2 regions of the Paenibacillus sp. DS2015 genome follow, and region 2 is predicted to be linked to the other one. Evidence: riboswitches for the same ligand, from Rfam matches in the RefSeq annotation. Region 2 holds a riboswitch; the other holds the start of a gene.
What was found. Region 2 has a riboswitch for S-adenosylmethionine ahead of metA (homoserine O-acetyltransferase MetA). Riboswitches for the same ligand answer to the same signal wherever they lie in the genome.

Region 1: another riboswitch for S-adenosylmethionine. It lies ahead of J2T13_RS07670 (methionine ABC transporter ATP-binding protein); the one in region 2 lies ahead of metA (homoserine O-acetyltransferase MetA).

What each region holds. Positions count from the first base shown of each region.
Region 1 is NZ_JBNPWS010000006.1:60,978-65,196, reverse strand. Features, by position in the region: gene J2T13_RS07680 (MetQ/NlpA family ABC transporter substrate-binding protein) at 1-493, opposite strand, end outside; gene J2T13_RS07675 (methionine ABC transporter permease) at 581-1,249, opposite strand; gene J2T13_RS07670 (methionine ABC transporter ATP-binding protein) at 1,249-2,265, opposite strand; SAM riboswitch class I at 2,392-2,523, opposite strand; gene J2T13_RS07665 (Cthe_2314 family HEPN domain-containing protein) at 2,596-3,333, opposite strand; gene J2T13_RS07660 (COX15/CtaA family protein) at 3,434-4,219, opposite strand, start outside.
Region 2 is NZ_JBNPWS010000004.1:138,535-142,753, reverse strand. Features, by position in the region: gene corA (magnesium/cobalt transporter CorA) at 1-929, opposite strand, end outside; SAM riboswitch class I at 1,387-1,511, shown strand; gene metA (homoserine O-acetyltransferase MetA) at 1,634-2,569, shown strand; gene J2T13_RS05680 (aminotransferase class I/II-fold pyridoxal phosphate-dependent enzyme) at 2,597-3,781, shown strand; gene J2T13_RS05675 (trans-sulfuration enzyme family protein) at 3,778-4,219, shown strand, end outside.

The DNA.
Region 1 (4,219 bases), on a different contig from region 2:
TAATATCACTTAGTTTAGATTCAACTTTATTCTCATCCTGAAGCTTAATTAAACCATTTTTAGCTAGTAAACTAAGCGCTCGGCCACCATTGGTTGCATCATTAGGGATAGCGATTTTGGCACCATCAGGAAGCTCATCTATCGATTTGTACTTTTTGGAGTAGGCTCCAAGCGGCTCTACATGAACAGCAATAACAGAGACAAGATCCATACTGCGCTGCTTATTCTCTACATCAAGATAGGGTTGATGTTGAAAGAAATTAGCATCCAATTGTTTCTCAAATAACTGTGTATTGGGTTGAACATAATCTGTGAATTCTATAATCTCCAGATTGATGCCTTCCTTTTCTAGTACAGGCTTAATGTGCTTTAGAATCTCTGCGTGAGGTACTGCTGTAGCGCCTACCTTCAATGTTGCTTCATCACTCTTACCACATGCGGATAAAGCTACCACCAGTGCAAGACTTACTAAACCAAGTGTCCATTTCTTCATTTGTCAATTCCCCTTTTCTTCGATATGAATAATATGAATTATATGCGACCGAATTTCCATTCGGGTATTACCTTAATCACATAACGCTTATTTTCTTATAAAATGACGCACAACTCGATCGCCAACTACTTGAAGTAATTGTACTAATACGACCATCAGTGCTACGGATATCAACATGACTTCTGTCTCATAACGATAATAGCCGTAACGTATTGCTAAGTCACCTAATCCACCTCCGCCTACTTGACCCGCCATTGCGGTGTAGGACACAAGCATAACTATTGTAACCGTCATAGCTGCTAAGAGACCCGGTCTAGATTCTGGAAGTAGAACACGTAAAACAATCTGACTAGTAGAAGCTCCCATCCCCTCTGCAGCTTCAATAACACCACGATCTACCTCTGCTAATGCTGTCTCCACAAGCCGTGCGAAGAAGGGTGCTGCACCTACAACTAGCGGTGGAATGGTTCCTAGTACGCCCATAGATACCCCAACAATCCCTCTCGTAACAGGAATCATAGCCACAATTAGAATAATAAAAGGTACAGAACGCAATATATTTACAATGAAAGACAGGAGGGTATAAGTAACGCGTACTTTACGTGAAGCCGAACGTGAAGCAAGGTAAAGTATTACCCCGAGTGGAAGTCCTATAATAAAAGTAAATACAGCAGAGGCTCCCAACATACTCAATGTAGCTATTATGGCAGTTCCAATTTCATTCCATACAATTTCAGAAAAGTCTACCGCAAGAATCATGCCATCACCTCCACATCAAGACCTTGCTGAACAAGTTTATCAATTGTTCTGATAATACCTTCTTGTTCTCCCTCAAAACGTACAATCAATTGACCGTATGGCGTATCCTTGATCGTAGATATCGTTCCCTGTAGGATGGCAAAATCAACCCCCGTCTCTCGAACCGTCCTCGACAGTATCGAGCCATACGTGGTCTCACCTAGGAAGGTAATCTTAACAGCTTGTGAAAATGCAAGATGCGTCGCATGAATAGCTTGCTGTAACAGCTCATTACCACTAGCTTCGCCTCGAATAAATTCTCGTGTAACCACATGTTTCGGTTTAAGAAACACTTCGGTTACCGGTCCATACTCAACAATCCCACCCGCATGTATAACCGCAACGCGATCACAAATACTTTGAATAACATGCATCTCATGAGTGATGAGAACAATTGTTAGATTGAAGCGTTTATTTATGTCTAGCAATAGCTTCAGAATAGAATCTGTAGTCTGTGGGTCAAGCGCTGAAGTTGCTTCATCACACAGCAGTACTTCGGGATCACTTGCAAGTGCACGCGCAATCCCTACCCGTTGTTTCTGCCCACCTGAGAGCTGCGCTGGGTACTTATCACTATGCTCATCTAGCCCTACAAGAGCTAACAATTCATTCACCTTAGCTGCAATGGTTTCTTTAGAGGTATGAGCTATGCGCAATGGAAAGGCAATATTGTCATACACTGTTGCAGAGGATAGCAGATTGAAGTGTTGAAAAATCATCCCTATTCTTCGCCGTTCTTTCTGTAACTGCTGGGTATTCAGCGAAGTTAAATTGACGCCATCTACCCATACTTCGCCTGATGTGGGTCGCTCTAATAAGTTAATACATCGAATGAGTGTACTTTTACCAGCACCAGAGTGTCCGATAACTCCAAATATTTCACCCTTCTCAATTGAAAGATTCAAATTAGATAGTGCGGTAGTCACTCGATCGCCTTTACCGTACTCTTTCGTCAATTGCTTTAATTCAATCAATCAAGGTCTCTCCTTCGTAAATCTTACTGTTATTGACATATATTTCAAAGGGATTCAGGTAAAAAAATATAGAAAAAGCCCCTTTCACAGTATGAAAAAGGGCTCTCTTTGCGTAAAGACAATGCCATCTCATCTGCCAGACACGCTTGTTGTGCGATCTGTAGGAATTAGCACCATGACATCAAGGGAGAACATTCACTCTCCTTAATCGGTTGCCGGGCTTCATCGGGCCTATCCCTCCGCCTCTCTCGATAAGAAAAAATCCATATGAAATTATTATTGTTAGTATAGAATTTTTCAAGAAGATTGTCAAAAAGAAAAATCCACCTGTTATGTTAAATTAGCATCCGTATTTATGCTCCTGTTGTGCCATTGATCATAGATATAATGATAAGCGGCAGAAAGAGATTGGCAAATCATATCGATACCTAGCTTTAACTCCAACAAATGTTGATCCACATCTTCCAGCACGATTTTGTCGTGAAGCCCTTGGTGTCGTTGCCAGAGATCATCTTCCATCTCCGTATTCATATAATGAATTTCTGCATTCCTTCGTTTCCTCAGGATGTTAATAGGCTCACGATAATTATCCCTGATCGTTGATAACTGCCCACTTAAGGAATCGTGTTGCTTGTAGAGGGTCAGTTGACGTAGTACTGAAAAATACGAATATTGTGCTTTAACCTTTGCTGTCTGTAGATCATACTGCTCATTCAAGACCGTACCAAGCTTATCTAGCACAGAAAGGACACGAATAAATCCATTCTTATAGAAATATACATATCTTGAGTAATCCGTTTGCTCCGATTCTGTCATGTCATCCATAAATCCCATTTTTATAGATTTTCTAAAGAAGGAGGCCGCAGCGTAACTTTGCTCCAACTCCGAGAGTGAGAAAATAAGTCCCCGTGTCCAGATCTCTATCTTACGTAGATCATGCGTAGGGTCTTCGCTATCACTCATTTCCTTCTGTAATAGCTGGATCGTCTGTAGCATAGCTTGGTTAGCATCTTCCAGTAACGGATTGTTGTCCCCATGGGACAAATCTACAAGTAACTTACGCAGCATGGCAAGCGCTCCCTGATTATATTTGTGGAGAAGTCTACTGGAACTATCGCAACATTACGATGCCTCCTAGGGTTCACTTATATTACAGGGAAACCATGGATTAATGAGTTTGGTTCTTGATCATAGGTTTACTTAATTGCCACACTCTTACACTAAGATAACAAAGAACACCGAATAAGGAGGATACTAACAAGTTATGCAATAAGGCTGCAAACACATAAAGTTCAGGATTTCCTAGAGCGTAAATGATAAAAGCACCGCTGAATACCTGCATTAAGCATAAGGAAACCGCTGCAACACCTAACATTTGAAGTTCACGATTACCGTGATGTCTACGATATGCGAAGTGAGCCATGATAGCTATTAATATAAATAGCAATAGCGCAGCAAGTCTGTGAATGAAGGCAACTCTAACTCCACCTACCATTTCCGGAATCACTTCACCATTACAAAGTGGCCAACCGGAACAGCCCCCTGATGAATCTGTATGGCTAACATAAGCGCCAATATAGACTACTATGTAGCAGTAAATATTTGTTACCCATGTGAGATTACGGAAAGATATACTTACTCGTGGTAATATTACAAGTTCTACATCTACTATGGATTTAGATTTACTAACTCTCCTTATCCCTAATGCGAGCATAAGTGCACTGGCAAAAGCGATGAGTGAAAACCCAAAATGAAGGGCCTTAATGGCAGATGATTGATCCATGACCACCGCGAGAGCGCCCATGGTAGCTTGAACTAGAACGAACACTAAAGTCATTGCAGCATATACTCTTAAATCACGACGTTTGTTATACAGCCAGAATGCAATGACAGAAGCGAGCGCCAATAATCCTGCCATTCCGCTGACTAACCGATGTGAATATTCAATGAGCGA
Region 2 (4,219 bases):
CAATCTTTTTTGCGGAACGTATAGAACATCCCGAAACCCAGTACCACCATAAAGCCAAGGACCACATAATAACCATATTTTGATTCTAGCTCTGGCATATGGACAAAGTTCATACCGAAGATACCAGTAATAAGTGTTAGAGGCATGAATATGATGGTAATTGCAGTGAGTACTCTCATAATTTCGTTCGCGCGGTTGTCGATACTAGACTGATATGCTTCACGTAAGTTACCCATGAGATCGCGATATGTTTCGAAAGCTTCGGATACTTTCACTGTGTTCTCATAAATATCGCTAAAATATTTCTGTAACTGATCGTCGATCAGTCGAAGATCTTTCTTGTTCAGGATATTAATCACTTCTTTTTGTGGAACAAGAGCCTTCTTCAGCCATAATATTTCACTGCGTAAACCAATAATTTCAATCAAGTGGGTTTTCTTAGTGCGCATCAGGATATCTTCTTCTAATTTCTCGATCTTGGCTTCAATGCGGTCACCGACAGAGAAATAATTGTCTACAACTAAGTCAATAAGTAGATAAAGAAAACGATCCGGTTCGCTGACTTCTTGCTCCCAAAGTATTGGTTTTAATGTACGAAGTTCATTAATTTTCTGATTGGTAACCGTAATAATATAATGTCTTCCTAAGAATACGCTAAGTGCGCGTAGAAATATTTCTTCATCATCAAATCGAATACTATTAATGACTATGAAGTAATGGCTCTCATATATCTCAATTTTAGGACGTTGTTCATCTTCATGTAGGCAATCTTCTACTGCTAAGTCATGTAGTGAGAATAAAGGTTGTAGCTCTACAAGATCTTCTGCATCAGCATCAATCCAATAGAATCCTTCTGTGGGTGGGGTCAATGTTAATTCAATGTTATCAATTGGGGTAAATACACCTTCATTTACCAAACGTATCTTCATCTATTATCACTCCTTCATCCCCAAGATTGCGTGGGGAAGCGCCAAATACGCGCATACGAAAGAGAATGGTCTGTCGGAGGGAGCGGGAGGCATTCGTTAAATACTCTCCACATGGAAATGAATAATACCCACTACCGACAAGCTTATTCTCAAGGTATGCGATTGTAATGCAAGTTGAATCAGCTCAGGCCTGGGGTCGCCATCCATCTTCCATGTCACCTCTTTCATTTTCCGATTTTCAATACTTGTATAGTATAACGCCCGGTCATCGACCTTACAAGAACAATTATGATCAGCTAATTCTAGTCTACAGACTATTCAATAAGTAAGGGAAATGTGAGTGGGAAATATGAAAATGAGTTCTGGTTCTTGACGAAGACGTGTAGATGATTTAAAGTTAATCTAAATTACATGTTTAATGTGATTTATTAAATTACAAATAAATGAATACAGCGAAATCTTATCAAGAGCAGGTGGAGGGACAGGCCCGATGAAACCCGGCAACCGGCGTTTAACAACGTACGGTGCTAATTCTTGCAGGAAATGATGCCCATATTGGCTTCGTTTGCTGAGAGATGAGAGAGGCGCATATATTAAGCAATTATGACCTTTCTCCTGAATTTGGATAAGGGTCATTTTTGTTTAAAAATGGCTTTCCTCAGAAATGATTATCGCCAGTTTCAGCCAAAGGGAGTGTAATCATAATGCCGATTAAGATTCCAGATGCGTTACCTGCTAAGGAAATTCTAGTGGGGGAAAATATATTTGTCATGGATGAGAGTCTTGCATACCATCAAGACATACGCCCACTACGTATTGCTATTCTAAACTTAATGCCTACGAAAGAAACAACAGAAGCTCAAATTCTTCGTCTGCTTGGAAACTCACCCCTTCAAGTAGATATTGTGCTACTTCATCCCAATTCCCATACGTCCAAGAATACATCTGAGGAATATTTGAGAACCTTCTACAAAACGTTCGATGAAGTGAAATTCACTCGCTTCGACGGATTGATTATTACGGGTGCTCCTGTCGAACAAATGGAATTCGAGGAAGTTAATTATTGGGGTGAACTACAAGAGATATTCGAATGGAGCAAGACGCATGTCACTTCAACACTTCATATTTGTTGGGCTGCTCAGGCTGGACTGTACTATCATTTCGGTGTTCCTAAGTGGGAACTGGATGAGAAAATATTTGGCGTATTTCCTCATACGGTGGCCTTGCCAAATGTGAAGCTGCTGAGAGGATTTGATGAATTATTTCACGTTCCTCATTCTCGTCATACAGAGGTTCGACGGAAGGATATCGAAGGGATCGACAAATTAGAAATTTTATCAGAGTCTGAAGAGGCTGGTATATATTTAGTAGCTACAAAGGATGGCAAACAAGTTTTTGTGACCGGTCATGCGGAATATGATCCCTTCACACTGAAGTGGGAATATGAACGGGATATTAGCAAAGGAATGGATATGGCGCTTCCACAACATTATTATCCTAATGATGATGCTGATCGGGTTCCCCCTGCTGTATGGAGAGCACATGCTAATTTATTATTCGCAAATTGGCTGAATTACTATGTATACCAAGAAACACCTTTTGATATAGGCGAAACTGCTGAAGTCTGGCCACAAATATAGTGAGGGATAGAATAGGGAGGATATAGTATGGAGAAGAGGTCGTTACAAATTGAAAGTAGATTGGCGCAAATTGGTTCTATTGAAGAGCCTGTGACAGGAGCCGTTAATTTTCCGATCTATCAAGCTACTGCATTCCGTCATCCTGGACTTGGTAAGAGCACAGGATTTGATTATTCTCGAACAAAGAATCCAACCCGTAAGGTATTGGAGGATGCAGCTGCCGAACTTGAATCAGGAGATGCAGGGTTTGCATGTAGCTCAGGAATGGCTGCGTTGCAAACGGTTTTTACACTTTTTGGTCAGGGGGATCATCTGATTGTATCTCTGGATTTGTATGGAGGGACATACCGTCTATTAGAACGTATTCTTTCTAAATTTGGTGTAAGTGCCTCTTATGTAGACACGAATGATTTAGATGCTTTGGAGACGGCAAGACGTTCTAATACAAAAGCAGTTTTTATAGAGACGCCAACCAATCCATTAATGATGATTACCGATATAGAAGCCGTCTGTGCATGGGCACAACGACATGAATTACTTACCATCGTGGATAACACATTGATGACACCGTTCTTTCAACGGCCGCTCGAATTAGGGGCTGATATCGTTGTGCATAGTGCAACTAAATATTTAGGTGGTCATAATGATGTATTAGCGGGTCTGATTATTACTAAAGGACAAGAGTTGTCTGAAGAAATGTCCTTTCTGCACAATTCCATTGGAGCTGTTCTCGGTCCGACGGATGCTTACCAATTAATGCGTGGAATGAAGACTTTAGCACTTCGGATGGAACGTCATGAAAGTAATGCAGTTCAGATTGCTCAATATTTGCTCACGCACTCGGCAGTAGCTGAGGTATATCATCCTGTTCTACCGGATCATCCAGGTCATGATATTCAGAAAAAGCAATGTAGTGGGAACACGGGAATATTCTCATTCAAAGTGAAGGATGCTCGCTATGTTGAACCTCTATTAAGAAATGTCCGTCTGATCGCTTTTGCAGAGAGCTTAGGCGGAGTAGAATCCTTAATGACATACCCAGCTGTGCAAACTCATGCAGACATTCCACTGGAAATTCGCGAAGCTATTGGTGTAGATGATCGTCTTCTTCGTTTTTCGGTAGGTATAGAACATGTGGATGATTTAATTGCAGATTTAGGTGGAGCACTTGATGCAGCGCGTCAAGAAATCGAAGGAGGAGAACAACGATGAGTGAATCCCAGAATTCGTCCCGTAATGAACTGAACTTTGCGACGAAATTACTCCATTTTGGGTCGGAAATTGACCGTACTACTGGAGCTTCAAGTGTACCCATTTATCAGGCATCAACGTTTCACCATGAAGATATTTTTAATCCACCACAGCATGATTATAGTCGTTCAGGGAATCCAACTCGTCAAGCGTTGGAAGATTACATCGCTTTGTTAGAAGGTGGAGACCGAGGATTCGCATATTCTTCCGGAATGGCGGCGATTTCTAGTACGTTTATGATGTTCTCATCGGGAGACCATATAATCGTGACGGAAGACGTGTACGGGGGGACATACCGATTATTAACAAGTATCTTAAGTAGACTTGGTATTGAGACTACGTTTGTAGATATGACAGATGTAGATAACGTGAAGGCTGCATTGAAGCCTAATACCAAGG